DNA from 2 places in the Lactobacillus sp. WILCCON 0059 genome. Region 1 is predicted to be linked to the other one. Evidence: riboswitches for the same ligand, from Rfam matches in the RefSeq annotation. Region 1 holds a riboswitch; the other holds the start of a gene.
What was found. A riboswitch is a leader RNA that binds a small molecule or an ion and turns the genes downstream of it on or off. The one in region 1 is predicted to bind lysine.
Positions count from the first base shown of each region.

Region 2: linked by a shared signal. The riboswitch ahead of dapD (2,3,4,5-tetrahydropyridine-2,6-dicarboxylate N-acetyltransferase) and the one ahead of ACYVUT_RS00885 (ABC transporter substrate-binding protein/permease) in region 1 are both predicted to bind lysine.

Region 1 is NZ_JBUBHN010000001.1:179,122-186,400, forward strand. Features, by position in the region: gene ACYVUT_RS00880 (amino acid ABC transporter ATP-binding protein) at 1-160, opposite strand, end outside; gene ACYVUT_RS00885 (ABC transporter substrate-binding protein/permease) at 164-1,747, opposite strand; lysine riboswitch at 1,867-2,042, opposite strand; gene ACYVUT_RS00890 (DNA-3-methyladenine glycosylase) at 2,142-2,768, opposite strand; gene ACYVUT_RS00895 (DUF488 domain-containing protein) at 2,851-3,222, shown strand; gene ACYVUT_RS00900 (NAD-dependent protein deacylase) at 3,209-3,907, opposite strand; gene ACYVUT_RS00905 (hypothetical protein) at 4,024-4,506, shown strand; gene cls (cardiolipin synthase) at 4,580-6,043, opposite strand; gene ACYVUT_RS00915 (alpha/beta hydrolase) at 6,046-6,990, opposite strand; gene ACYVUT_RS00920 (ribonuclease H family protein) at 7,062-7,279, shown strand, end outside.
Region 2 is NZ_JBUBHN010000001.1:1,216,681-1,223,959, reverse strand. Features, by position in the region: gene ACYVUT_RS05855 (hypothetical protein) at 1-16, shown strand, start outside; gene dapF (diaminopimelate epimerase) at 81-1,067, opposite strand; gene ACYVUT_RS05845 (aspartate kinase) at 1,069-2,442, opposite strand; lysine riboswitch at 2,668-2,844, shown strand; gene dapD (2,3,4,5-tetrahydropyridine-2,6-dicarboxylate N-acetyltransferase) at 2,965-3,678, shown strand; gene ACYVUT_RS05835 (N-acetyldiaminopimelate deacetylase) at 3,739-4,893, shown strand; gene dapA (4-hydroxy-tetrahydrodipicolinate synthase) at 4,916-5,845, shown strand; gene dapB (4-hydroxy-tetrahydrodipicolinate reductase) at 5,847-6,626, shown strand; gene ACYVUT_RS05820 (aminotransferase class I/II-fold pyridoxal phosphate-dependent enzyme) at 6,664-7,279, shown strand, end outside.

The sequences.
Region 1 (7,279 bases):
GGAGCATGGTTGACTTACCGCCACCGGAAGGACCGATGACCGTCATAACCTCGCCCTTGTGGACTTCAAAGGAAATATCCTTCAAAACCTGGTGTTCACCGTAAGCCTTTTGCAGGTGCTGAACATTTAAAATAGTTTCATTGCCCTTGTAATCAGCCATCTTTTACTTGTCTCCTTCCTGCTTGCCGACTTGAACTTGGTTGGCCATCATATTGTAGTTTTCAGGACCTTCGATGTGCTTTTCAATCAAGTTGAAGATCCGGGTGATCGTAAAGGTCAAGAAGAGGTAGATGACCGAGATGACCAGGTAGGTTTGGAAGAACTGGAAGCTCTGGCTGGCAATCGTTGAACCAACGAAGAACAGTTCTGATACTGAAATGATGCTCAATACTGAAGTGTCCTTGATGTTGACGATAAATTCGTTGGTGATTGACGGCAGACAGTTCCGGATGGCCTGTGGCAGGATGATGTTCCACATTCTCTGGTTGTGGGTCATCCCCAAAGCACTGGCGGCTTCAAACTGCCCCTTCGGCGTGGAGATGATCCCCCCGCGGATGACTTCGGCCAGGTAGGCCCCGGTGTTGATGGAGACGATGATCAAAGCGGCAACCGTTCTGTTCAAGTTGATGTGCCAGAACTGGGCAATCCCGTAGTAGATAACCGCGGCTTGAACCATCATTGGCGTACCGCGGAAGATTTCAACGTAGACTGACAAAAGCCACTTGCAGAAGGCTAAAAGGCCCTTCTTGAACTTGTTCTTTGGCTCTGGAATAGTCCGCACGATCCCGACCAATAAACCGATGAAGAAACCGGCAATGGTACCGATCAAGGAGATCAAGAGAGTCATCCCGATCCCTTCCAGGATCATCTGCCCGTAGTTCTTCAGCATGGAGACCAGCCAGTTTTCCTTCTTGGTGTTGGTCTGCGGCTGCTGCTGAACAGCTTCCTTCATCAGCTTGTTTCTTTCTGAAGTGGAAATGCCGGCCAAAACCTTGTTGACCTGACTGAGCAGCTGGTCGTTGCCCTTCTTGACCCCGATGGAAACTTCAGCGTCAGAAGAGGAGACCTTGAAGCCCTTCATCTTGGACAGGTTGACCCCGGTGATGTTGGAGTCGACCATCTTGAAGGAGGTCAGTTCCGTGTCTTCAGCCACGTAACCGTCGATCGTCCCTGCTTCCAGGGATTCCCGCATGGCGGCGAAGTCCTTGGAGGCTGGCTCACGCGTAGCGCCTGGCAGCTGCTTGATCAGGTCATAGTGCAGAGTCCCTTGCTGGGCGGTCAGCTTGGCCCCCTTGAAGTCAGTCAGGTACTTGGCCTTGGCGTACTTGCTCTGCTTGTTGACGATGACCACGAAGTTGGTGGTCCGGTATGGAGTGGTAAAGTTGATGGCCTTCCGTCTTTCAGCCGTTGGGCTCATCCCGGCAATGATCAAGTCGATCTTGCCACTGGTCAGGGCTGGCAAAAGCCCGTCCCACTGGGTCTTTTCCACGATGACCTTCTTGCCCAGCTTCTTGGCAATGATCTTGGCGATCTTGACGTCGTAACCATTGGCGTAGGAGCTGGTCCCGTCGATCTTGACCGCGCCGTTAGCGGACGTGGTCTGGGTCCAGTTGTATGGAGCGTAGTTGGCTTCCATCCCAATCTTCAAGGTGCCGCTGGCTTGCGCCGGCTGGCTCCAACTGACAGCTAAGACAAGCGTCAGGACCGCCGCCATTAAGGCGCTGATCCAGCTGCTGTGCTTTTTCATCTGAATAAACCTCCGATATGCTTTTTGCAAGTTATGAAATACAATAAAAAGCGGCAAAAAAGCCCCATTGCGTGTACAATGAGGCTTGCTTTGTTTCTGTAAAATTCAGTATGAATACCAAAAATTATAGCGCTCCCTAGAAAACTAGGACAGTCTGCAGAATTTTCTCCTGCAGCCCAACCAACAGCGCGCACGACTACCCTGCTGATTTCGGCGATATCCCTTAGTGACAAGGCTCAGCACTGTCAGTGAGCTCCCCTTGCTTTTGTGAACGATCGCGACCTCTATTGTATTGGATAATTTTTTAACTACATTTAGGCTAAATTACTTTTAAGAAAATGTCAAGAAAAAATTAGCTTTTTGAATTTTTGGCGATTGTCAGCGCTTTTCTTATTCACGCCCAGCCATGATCTTCCGCCCAGTCCCGCTTCTTCATGCCAGAAACGTAGGGGTTGCCGGCCAGGTAATAGCGAAGAGGCGCCTGGGCCCATTCCGGGTCAGCTTGGACGATCCCGATTCTAGGGGAAGCGGCGATCTCTTTAGCCGCTTTTTTCTCAGTCAAATCAATGGTGAAAGGACTGTCCGCCAAAGGGGCCAGGTCCCATTTTCTTGACTTGATACCCATGGCCTGCATTAATTTGGCTGGTCCGTTGGTCAAAAGGACCCCGTTTTTGCCGCCCCGGTTTTTGGTCATTTCGTCGATGCCCCAGACTGGCTCAATGGCCCGGATTAAGACCCCCTGGGGGTTGCCTTCCTCCTGGCAGGCCACGTCGAAAAAGACGTACTGCCGCTGGGCATAGATGTAAATTGTCCCGCCTGCCCGCCACAGGCCCTCGTTGGCCTGGCTTCTTCTTCCCCCAAAGGAGTGGGCGGCCCGGTCCTTTACCCCCAGGTAGGCTTCGGCTTCAACGATATAGCCGCCGATTTTTTCCCCGCCGGCTTGATAGTAAAAAGGGCGGCCGATCAAGTCCTGGCAGATCTCGCTGGTGGGCCGGCCGGTGAAAAAATTCCTGTAGTCCATTGCTTAATCAATCTTTCTAACTAAAATAAGAAATACAGTAAAAGCCGTAATAAAAAACATCTTTAAGAGAAAGCGTGCATCTATGTCAACGATCAAAACTGTCCGTATCTATGCCAAAGAGCAGCCAGCTGGCTACCGGATCTTAGTCGACCGGCTCTGGCCCCGGGGGGTCAAAAAAGAAGCCGCCAATTTGGACGAGTGGGAGAAAGAGCTGGCTCCCAGCCGGGAATTGCGGAGCTGGTTCAAGCATGACCCGGACCGGTATCCGGACTTCCGTCAATATTACTTGGAAGAATTAGCGGACAATCCGGAATGGCCGGCTTTCGTGGAACATTTGCAAGAGCTCTTGCAAAAAGAAGATGTCCTCTTTTTGTACGGGGCTAAAGATGAAGAGCACAACCAGGCCATTGTCTTAAAAGAAGCAGCTGAAGCTGCTCTGGCTAAACTTCCTTAAAAACTTCCAAGGCGTCGCCGATCAGCTGCTTGATCCCTTGTGCCGGGATCTCAGTCAGGTTGACCGCCCAAATTTTGGCGTCTTTTGGCGCGTAGCCTAAGAGGCCGGCGAAGGGGTAGACGACGAAGCTGGTGCCGACGATCACGACCAGGTCACTTTGCCGCATTTCCAGGATGGACTGGTTGACATTGTCCGGGTTGATGCCTTCCCCGTAAAGGACGATGCCGGGCCGGATGATGCCGCCGCACTCGTGCTTGTAGCCCTTGGCGTATTCCTCATAGCTGACCTTTTGCTTGCACTTGGAGCAGTAGATGTCGTAGAGGTTGCCATGAAATTCGGTCACGTGCTGGTTGCCGGCCTGCCGGTCCAGGGTGTCGATGTTTTGGGTGATGAGGGCCCCTTTTTCATTGCAGATGGCCGCGATCTTTTGGTGGATCAGGTTCGGCTTGGCGTCCGGGAAGTACATGTTTTGCATGACGAAGTCGTAAAAAAGCTGGGGCCGGTCATAGAGGGTCTCCTCGCTCAAGATGACTTCCGGGGGTTCGCTGACCCCGTTGTAGATGCCAGTTTTGGACCGGTAGTCGGGGATGCCGGAGTGGGTTGACACGCCAGCCCCGGTCAAAAAGACGGGGTGCTTGGCCTTTTTCAGGTCTGCTTTAAATTCAGCAAGTTTTGCTTGGTCCATTTTTTTGCCTCTTTCTTAAGAAAAATCGGCTTAATGCCTTTTGATTCTATTATAAGCGCTTGATTTGCTATAATTAAGCTACTAGTTTCAGAAGATATTATATTTGAGGTGAATCCATGGACACGTTATTTTACTTGGTCGCCGACACCCTGCTGGCGGCCTATGCCGGCTACAGCTGGTACTGCCAGGCTTCGGTGATCATGCGGGCCCGCTGGCGGATGACGGCGGTGATCATGCCAATCCTGCTGGTCTGGCTGGGGGCCACCAGCTGGGGCTATTCGGACATGGGCACTCCTGGCTTTATCATCTTCCTGGCCCTCTTTATTTTGACGGGGATTCTGGAAGCCACGTCAGGCTTGGCCGACAAGCGGGTCGTTTTGAGCGGCTACTTCCGCCGGACCTTGAAATACAGTGAAATCAGCCAGGTGATCCTGACCGCGGCGCCGCCGGAAGTGGGCGACCTGTCGATCGCGGCCCTGGAAACCAGCCGCCACCAGATCTACTACCTCCGCTTCAACAAGCAGGCCAGCGACGTGGTCTCTTTTTTGATGCAGCGCCTGGAACGCGGGGTAAATATTGACGTAAGAAAAATGGGTTAGTCAACTGACTAACCCGTTTTTTGTTCTAAATTGTTCTTGTTTTATCTTCTCTTGTTTTCTTGTTTCTTATTTTTTACAGAATTGGTGATAAAAGGCGGGAGAAGTTCTGCAAGGCGTGCAGCCAGCGGGACTGCTTCTTGATTATTTCCGGCGTCAGAAGGGTTGACTGCTCCATGTCCTTTTCAAACTGGTCGGACATCTCCTTGTTGAAGGCCCGGTCGTAAACGAAGACATTGTCTTCAAAATTGAGGTCATAAGACCGGTAGTCCTGGTTGACGCTGCCGACAGTCGCGTACTTGTCGTCGACGATGATGGTCTTGGCGTGCATGAAGCCGTTGTTGTAGGTGTAGACCTTGACCCCGATCTTGACCAGTTGGTTGGCGTACCATTGGGTTGCCCGGTAGATGAAGGGGTGGTCCGGCATGCAGGGGATCATGATCCTCAGATCAACCCCTGAGCTGGCCAGGATCTGCCAGGCGGCAATCATGGCTTCGTCCGGAATCAAGTAAGGGGTCTGGATCCAGACCCGCTTTCTGGCCAGCATCATCAAGCGGACCAGGCCGTTTCTCATGTATGGCTCGTCATTGTCGGGACCGTCGGAAACAACCTGGACAGCCATATCGCCTTTAGAGATGTCGTTTTCATCCAAATCGGGGAAGAGCTTCTCGTCAAAGCTGATCAGTTCTTCTTCCCGGACGGCGGAAGCGTTCCAGTCCATCACGAATCTTTCCTGCAAAAGCAGGGAGGCTGACCCGACCAGGCGGAGGTGGGTGTCCCGCCAGTAGCCGAATTTTTTCTTCCGGCCCAAGTACTGGTCGCCGACGTTGAAGCCCCCGGTCCAGGAGGTAACCCCGTCGATGACCACGATCTTCCGGTGGAGGTGGTAGTTGATCCGGTTCCGGGAAATCATGTTCCTTGAAGTGATGAAGGGCAAAACGTCCCCGCCGGCGTCAACCAGCTGCTTGAACCAGCTCTTGGAGGCCCCGAATGACCCCCAGGCGTCGTAGAGGACCCGGACCTGGACGCCCTCTTGGGCTTTCTGGATCAAAAGCTTGAGGAATTCGTTGCCGATGGCGTCGTTATAGATGGTGTAGTATTCAACGTTGATGCTGGATTTTGCTTGTCTGATGTCGGCAAAAAGGTCCCGGAACTTGGCATGCCCGTCAGTGTAAAGCTTAAGCTTGTTGTTTTTGGTGATGGGGGACTCTTGGTCCTTGTCCAGGTACTTGATCAAGATGTGGGCGCTAGGGGAGGTGTCATTTTGGTCAATTTTAGCCGGGGCCTCGGTGATCATTTTTTGCACGTTGGAGAGGCCGATGTGCTTTTGCCGGTTGATGGCAAAAAGGTTTTCCTGGGAAATCCCCCGGCCGACGAAGCCGTAGATGATGAAGCCAACAACCGGCAGGATGATCAAGACGATCAGCCAGGCCCAGGAGGTGGCGACCGACCGTTTTCTGTGGAAGACGGTCCAGAGGGCCAGGATGGCGTTGGCGAAGAAGATGATGTGCCAAATATCGATCCAAGAGATGGCAGTCACTTTTAAAGTCCTTTCTTGATTTTGTCTAAGCCTAAAAAACGGTCCAGGATGCCGATGACGAAGGGCTCGTCATGCATCTGCGAGTGCTCGGCATTGTCGCCGCGGACCTCGACTTCCTGGTAGTAGACCGCGTCCGGGGCCAGGATATAGCGGATGCTTTTGGCGGAAACCACGGAGATGAAGCGGTCGGAATTGGTCGTGTCCAAGACGTTGCCGTAGATGTTCAAAACCCGGATGCTGGGGCTGAAGTCCCGCCGGTGGCGGAGCATATAGGAATAGTGCGGGGTCATTACGCTGGGCCGGCCATTTTCAGTCAAGCGGTTGACATTGGGGATGTCGCCTAAATACATGACACCGTTGAAGGGGCCGGCGATCAAAGCGCAGCTGGCCAGGTGGGGGAAGTTTTTCCGCTTGGCATAGCGCATTTCCGTAGCGACCACGCAAGGCGAGCCCAAAGAATGGGCCACGGCGCTGTAGCGGGTAAAGCCGTATTTTTTGCTCAGAAAAGGCAGGATGAAGCTGAGGTAGTAGTTGATGGCCTGGTAGCCGGCAATCCGGTCCTTGAAGGCCAGCTGGATGATTGGCTGCTTGTCACCAGTGTAGCAGCCAGTCAGCTTGATCCGGCCAGTCAAGTCAGCTTCTACTTTCAAGAAGCGGGAGTCGCCCTTTTGCTTGAGGGCATCTTCAACCATCACCTTAGTGGTGTAGTCCCCGCCGCGGAAGCCGTGGACGTAGATGATCGGAACCTGGTCAGAGCCGCTTGCCTGGTTTTCAGCCAGGTCGCTGACCCGCTTGCCCCGCAGCTTCAGCAAGATCCGGCAAGGCGGAAAGGTCGCCAGGATGCCCAAGAAGAACATCATGGCCAGGGAGTGGTCCCGGGGGTCGGGATTTTTGCCGCGCTTTTTTTCAGTTTCTTCAGCATACTTTTTGGAATTAAAAAAGAGCACAGTTGTCCCGCCTTTCTCTGATACAATTGCTTTGTAAACATCATACCATTTTAGCAGAAGAGAGGGAGCAGATGAAATTTTACGTTGTTAAAAAAGGCTACCGGCCAGGAATCTACCACAGTTGGCCGGAGGCAGAGGAACAGGTCAAGGGCTTTTCCGGGGCGGAATACAAGTCCTTCAGCAATATGATGGAGGCCCTGGACTACCTGCAGATGGACCCGGAAGACTCGCTCAAGGCCCTGCAGGGGGCTGAGGACGACCTGCAGGCCGCTATTTCCCGGGTCAGACA
Region 2 (7,279 bases), 1.0 Mb from region 1:
AACAGTGAATGCTTGATTGGGGATGCTTGAGAAATTTGTAGTTAGTATTTAGTAATTAGTATTTAATTCGCTGAGGGATGCTACTTGGCCAGCTGGTCAACGAAAGTCAGGTATGCTGCTTGCTCACCAGTTTCAACGGCCTTTACCTCACCCAGTTTAACCTGCCCGCTATGCAGCTGATCTTCTGGGATTTCAACGGTATGGGTTTCAGTCGCGTTGCCGATCAGTTCGATCCAGTAGCTGTGGTCCTTTTGGTGCAAGACGGTCTTGACCATGCCGCCAGGATTGTAGACAGAGATCTCTTTTTCAAAATGGCCCAGGTCCGGGTGCGTCAAGGCAAAGGCCAAAGAACTGGCCGACATCCCAGTCCCGCAGGCATTGGTAAAGCCAACGCCCCGTTCATAGGTTCTGACAAAAAGCTGGCTGTCGCCGCGGATAACGGTGTAGTTGATGTTGACCCCGTCTGAGAAGTAAGGATTATCGCCGTTCAAGTAGGCACCAAGCTCTCCTAAGACCGGGCTTTCCAGGTCTTCTTCTTTGATAAAAGCAATCAAATGGGGATTAGGCACGGCCAGAGCGCTAAAACGCCAGCCTGGAACCAATTCTGGAACCAGTGTGTCCAAAAGGCGATCGTGGCCCAGATTGTCAAAAGGCAAAGCCTCTTTGTTAAAGCGGACAGGGGAGATTTCTACCCCGAAAGCCGGCACGCCTGCCGCAAAGTCTTCGGCTTGCCGGACGGCCAGGTCTGCGTACATGGTTTCCACCTTAAACTGGCTTTCCCCGGTCTTTTCGTGCAGGTAGCGGGCAACAGTTCTAAGGCCGTTGCCGCACATTGAAGCTTCACTGCCGTCAGCATTGATTACCCGCATTTTGCCTAAAACGCCAGAGTGACTTGATTCTTCAACTGACAGGATGCCATCGGCTCCGCCAAGCAGGCCGCTCTTATGGCTAGTAAGGGTCTTGGTCAATTGCCGCAGTTCACTGTCAGTCAGCGGATTTTCCAGTTCAGTCTGGTCCAGAATGAAGAAGGAATTCTGTGACCCGTGGACTTTCAATAATTTAGTCATTTTATTCTCCTTGTGCTTCTTGCTTGAAAAAGTAGTCGTAAATCGCAGCTACTGCCTGGTCGGCATCTTTAGCTGCCGTACCCAGCATGATGGAAATTTCGGAAGCCCCTTGGTTGACCATCCGGAGAGAAATGCCTTCTCTAGATACTGGAGTGGCGATGTCCCGCATGACCCCGATCCGGTCCCGCATGCCTTCACCGACCAGCATGATGATCGCGTAATCACTGATCCATTCTAGGTGGTCTGGGTTGACTTCATTTTGAATTTCGTTGCAGACTTGGTCGATCAATTCGTCGTTCAGAGCATCTCTGTCAAAGATGATCGTCAGGTCGTCGATCCCGGTTGGCATATGTTCGTAGGAAAGCTTGTGCTTGCTTAAGATCTGCAGAATACGGAGGGTAAAGCCAACTTCCTTGTTGAGCAGGTATTTGTGCAGGTAAAGTGCTCCAAAGTGCTTGCCACTGGCGATCCCGGTAATGATGGTTTCAGGCTTGAAGCCTTTTTCCGGCACGATCATGGTCCCGCGCTTTTCCGGGTGCTGGGTATTCTTGACGTTGATTGGAATCTGCCCTTGAATTGCCGGGATCAAGGCTTCATCGTGAAAGACAGAGAAACCAGCATAGGATAGTTCCCTCATTTCCCGGTAGGTCATCGTGTGAATCGGCTGAGGCTGGTCAACCACCTTCGGGTTAGCTGAGAAAATAGCGTCGACATCAGTAAAGTTTTCATATAGGTCGGCATGGAAGCCTCTGGCCAAAATAGCACCGGTAATGTCTGAACCGCCTCTTGAAAAAGTGGCGATGTGACCGGCCAGAGTATAGCCGTAAAAGCCTGGGAAAATCAGCTTTTCATCAGCATCATAGGCAAAGTTGTCCAAGAGCTGGTAGCTTTCTGGGTTGACAGAGGCGTTATTTGGACTCCCGGTGACGATGATCCCTGCTTCTTTAGGGTCGACGTAGCGGGCCTTTACTCCCTGGCTTTGCAGAATCTTGGCGATCAACTTGGCATTTAACCGTTCGCCGTGCGCCTTAAAGGCCGCTTGCAGGTAGTTCTTGTTTGGATATGGCTGCTTTGGCAAATCCAGCAGAATTTCTTTCAAGGGCAAGAGCTCTTCCGTTGGCAAGTTAAAGTATTCGCCAATTTCAACGTAGCGTTGGAAGATCCGGTCAGCAACTTCAAGTCCGTTTCTGCCATGATTGATTTCATGGGCATACTTGATCAAGAGGTCAGTGACCTTGATATCTTCGTCAAAGCGTTTGCCTGGGGCAGACGTAACGACAACTTGTCTTTCAGCTTCAGCGGTAATGATCTTTAAAGCATTTTCTACAGCAGGGCCGCTAGCCAGGGAACTGCCACCAAACTTAACTACTTTCATTTTGCTACTCTCTTTCATATTCAGTCTTTTAATCAGAATTTAAGTTTAATCAGAATGGACTTTACCATTTTTCTCCGGAAAATGCAAAAAAAGATTTCGATAATTCATGGCTAATCGCACCTATTCACTGCTATACCAATGAATCGGGCGGACTATGAATAAAAAATATGCAAATAAAAGATAAAAAAGCCGTTGACAAGATGAAGCTAGTATTATAAACTGATTACAAATTGAAGAGGCGCAACCGACAAGAGTAAAGCAAGAGAGCCCGCCAGGCGAAGAACTTGCAAGAAAGGGGAGGTTGCCGAAGCGTCCGCATTGGCAAGGCGGATTGGCTGGGCTATGGCTTAAGAGGCCATGGACTGTCGCAGGGAAGGTACCTGCGTTGCGCTTGCAATTTGACGTGAAATTTAATTTTGAATTTTTCGGGCTCCAGATTGTTAAGGCGATCTGGAGCTTTTTCTTTGCCTCTTCAAAGTAATCATCAACAGAAACAGAATAGTTTAGAAAGAGAAAGATACAATGGCAGAATTAGACGCACAAAGCATTATCAATTACATTGGTTCAGCACCAAAGAAGACCCCAGTCAAGGTTTACTTGAGAGGAGCAAATCTGGACCAGGTCACTTTCCCGGAAGGCACGGATCCTTTTGTCAGCGGTCAAGCTGGGGTAGTTTTCGGTGACTGGCAAGTTCTTAAGCCATTTTTGGCAGAACATGAAGCTGACTTTGAATCAGTCCGTGTGGAAAACACTGCCCGCAATTCCGCTGTTCCTTTGCTGGATCTCAAGGAAATCAATGCCCGAATTGAACCGGGCGCTATCATCCGTGACCAAGTCTTGATTGGTGACAACGCGGTTATCATGATGGGGGCCGTGATCAACATCGGCGCGGAAATCGGTGCTGGCTCCATGATCGACATGGGGGCAATTTTAGGCGGCCGGGCCATCGTTGGCAAGAATTGCCACATCGGTGCCGGTACGGTCTTAGCCGGGGTAGTTGAACCAGCTTCAGCTTTGCCAGTCCGCGTTGACGATGATGTTTTGATCGGTGCCAACGCGGTTGTTTTGGAAGGCGTTCACGTTGGTGAAGGCGCTGTTGTCGCAGCCGGCGCGGTCGTAACCAAGGACGTGGCTCCGCACACGGTTGTTGCCGGTGTTCCTGCCAAGGTAATCAAGGAAGTCGATGCCAAGACTGAAAGCAAGACTGGTCTGGAAGAAGACCTGCGCAAGCTGTAAAGAAAAAGAATCGATTAGTCCAAGCAAACAGAAGTTAGTCCACATTAAGGAAGTTTTTATATGGCAGTATTGACCGAAGCCGAGTTGCTTCAAATCCGGCGCCAGCTCCACCAGATCCCGGAATTGGCCTTAGAAGAATATCAAACCCACGCTTATCTCTTGGATGTGATCAAGCAGATGAAGCAAGACTACCTGGAAATCAAAGAGCCGGCTGAATTGCCAACCGCTCTCCTGGTTCTGGTCAAGGGGTCAAAGGCCAAACGGACCATTGGTTACCGGGCTGATATTGACGCTCTGCCGGTAACTGAGGCAACCGGCCTGCCATTTGCTTCCAAACATCCGGGCGTAATGCATGCCTGCGGACACGACATCCACATGACTGTGGCCTTGGGCATCCTTAGCTATTTTAGTGAGCATCAGCCAACTGACAACCTCCTTTTCTTCTTCCAGCCGGCTGAAGAGAGCGAGAGCGGCGGCATGAAGGCCTACCAGCTGGGACTTTTCACTGGCAAGTGGCATGTTGATGAATTCTACGGCCTGCACGACAATCCAAGCCTGCCAGCTGGAGCGATTGGCTGCCGGAATGGCACCTTGTTTGCCGGGACGACTGAAGTCAACATCGATATTCAAGGCAAAGGCGGGCACGCTGCCTTCCCGCAGCTGTCAAATGACGCGGTTGTCGCGGCAGCTGCCTTGATCATGCAGGTTCAGACTATCATTTCCAGAAATATCGACCCGATTCAAAGCGGAGTTATTACTTTGGGCAAGGTTACTGCCGGCAAGATCCGAAACGTAATCGCGGATTCAGCCAGAATTGAAGGCACGATCCGGGGCCTAACCCAGAGCATGATCGAACTGATCGATAAAAGACTGGCTGAAGTCTGCCAGGGAATTGAGCTGAGCTTTGGCGTCAAAGTCAAGCTGGAACTCAACCAAGGCGGCTACTGGCCGGTTGAAAACAACCCGGAATTGACGAGAAACTTCATTAACTACATGAAGGAAGCTGACGGAGTTGAATATGTCGAAACAGCACCAGCCATGACCGGGGAAGACTTCGGCTACCTCCTGGCCCAGATCCCGGGAACCATGTTCTGGCTGGGCGTTGAAGACGATTCACCCCTGCACTCAGCAACATTAAAACCGCAGGAAAGTTCAATCAGCCGCGGCATAGCGGCAATTACCGGCTTTTTGGAATACCGGATGACGGAAGACTAAATATACAATAGAGGCAAAGACAATGAACCAAAACTTACAAAACGCGGACTTACTGACAGCAATCATTACGCCTTTTACGGAAGACGGAGAGATCGACTTTGCCAGCTTGACTGAATTAACCAATAATTTGATTAACCAAGGCTCTAACGGCTTTGTGATCGGGGGGACAACCGGGGAGACGCCTACTTTGACCCATGACGAAAAGATCGCCCTGTACACCCGCTTTGGCCAGATTGTAAACGGCCGGGTGCCGGTTATTGCCGGCACTGGCAGCAATAATACGGCTGAAACCATTGCTTTTACTGAAGAAGTCGCCCAAATTCCAGGCATCGACTATGCTTTGGTCGTAGTTCCGCCATACAACAAGCCAAACCAGCGGTCAATGATTGCCCACTTTACAGCAGTAGCTGACCAGGTTCACATTCCAGTAGTCATCTATAACATCCCTGGCCGGACTGGGGTTAAAATGGAAGTGTCAACTATTTTACAGCTGGCCCAGCATCCCAATATTGCCGGTATCAAGCAGTGTGCCAGTCTGGAAGAAATCGAAGAGATCGTGTCCGGCCGGCCAGTAGACTTCGCCGTCTTTACTGGTGAAGATGCCCAGGCACTTACTGCCAGAGTTTTGGGCGCTGACGGGGTCATTTCAGTTGCCAGCCACCTGTATACGCCAAGAATGCGGGAGATGTACGATGAACTTTACGCGGGCAATTTTGCCTTGGCCGGCAGCCTGCAGCGCTGGCTGACCCCGCGGATGAACGCTTTGTTCATGTTCCCGTCCCCGTCCCCAGTTAAGGCAGCTTTATCAGCCTTAGGCTACCAGGTAGGGGGCTTACGGTTGCCACTTGTAGCCTTGAATAATGAAGAAAAGGAAGAATTGGCAACAGCTTTGAAGCTGCCAAAGGATGCATTAGCTGGCCAGCTGACGCGTGAAATGTTAGAAGGAGAGTAAGATGCAAAGAATTTTATTGGCCGGTTTTGCCGGCTCAATGGGGCAGCAAGTCGTTAAATTAGTAGAAAGCCTGCCAGACTTTGAAATTACGGCTGGCCTGGCCCACCATTTAAAGAGCAGCGATCCAGCAGACTATGGCCTGCCAGCGGATGCTAAGCTCTACAGCAGTCTGGACGACATTCCGGCAGCTGCCGCCGACATTTGGGTTGACTTTACTGTTCCAGCCTCTGTCTATCAAAACGTACGTTATGCCTTGGAAAATGGCTACCGGCCAATCGTGGGGACGACTGGCTTGACTGACCAGCAAGAAGCAGAGCTGAAGCAATTAGCCAAGGAAAAGGGGACAGGCGGTTTGATCGCGCCAAACTTCGGCATGTCAGCTGTTTTATTGATGAAGTTTGCCCAGGAAGCAGCCAAGTACTTCCCAGACGTTGAAATTATTGAAATGCACCACGAAGATAAGAAAGATGCTCCATCAGGCACGGCTTTGGCCACAGCCAGGCTGATCGCTGAAGTCCGCGAGCCCCACCAAACTGCTCCAGACACGACAGAGAGCCTGCCAGGCGCAAGGGGCGGTGATTACCAAGGCATCAAGCTGCACGCGGTTCGTTTGCCCGGCTACGTTGCCCATGAACAGGTTCTTTTTGGCGGCAAGGGGGAAGCCTTGACCATCCGGCAGGACTCCTTTGACCGGTCATCCTTCATGAGCGGGGTCAAGGTTGCCTTGGAAAAGGCAGCTGACTTAGACCAGCTTTATGTCGGCCTGGAAAACATTTTGTAGAAAGTATCTTTTGTTTTTAGATAGAAAGACGATCATCATGCCAGAAACAGATCCTAACTTGCGGGATTTAGGCAACAAAAATCTTGCTAAAATCGCGCCTTCAGCCATCCGGGCTTTTGACGAAGAAATTTCCCAAATCCCGGGAATCATCAAGCTCACCTTGGGCGAACCAGACTTCGCAGTGCCAGACCATGTTAAAAGAGCCGCTATCAGAGGAATTGAAGCAGATGACTCCCACTATGGGCCATCAAAGGGGAAGCTGGCCCTGCGCCAAGCCATCAGCAAGTACCTCTTGTCAACCAGACAGGTTGACTACGACCCGGAGACTGAAATCATCGTAACTGACGGGGCTACTGAAGCAATTACGGCTACTCTGCTGGGACTTTTAAATCCCGGTGACAAGGTTTTAGTGCCAACACCAGTCTTTTCCCTTTACTTCACCAACATTGAAATGGCAGGCGGGGAAGTGGTGATGATCGACACTTCAGATACTGGCTTCAATTTAACGCCAGAACGGCTGGAAGCAGAAATTAAGGCGGCCGGTGACCGGGTTAAGGCAATCATGCTCAACTACCCATGCAACCCAACAGGGCGGACTTATTCAAAAGATGAATTAACTGCTTTGGCGGAAGTGATTAAGAAGCACCACTTGT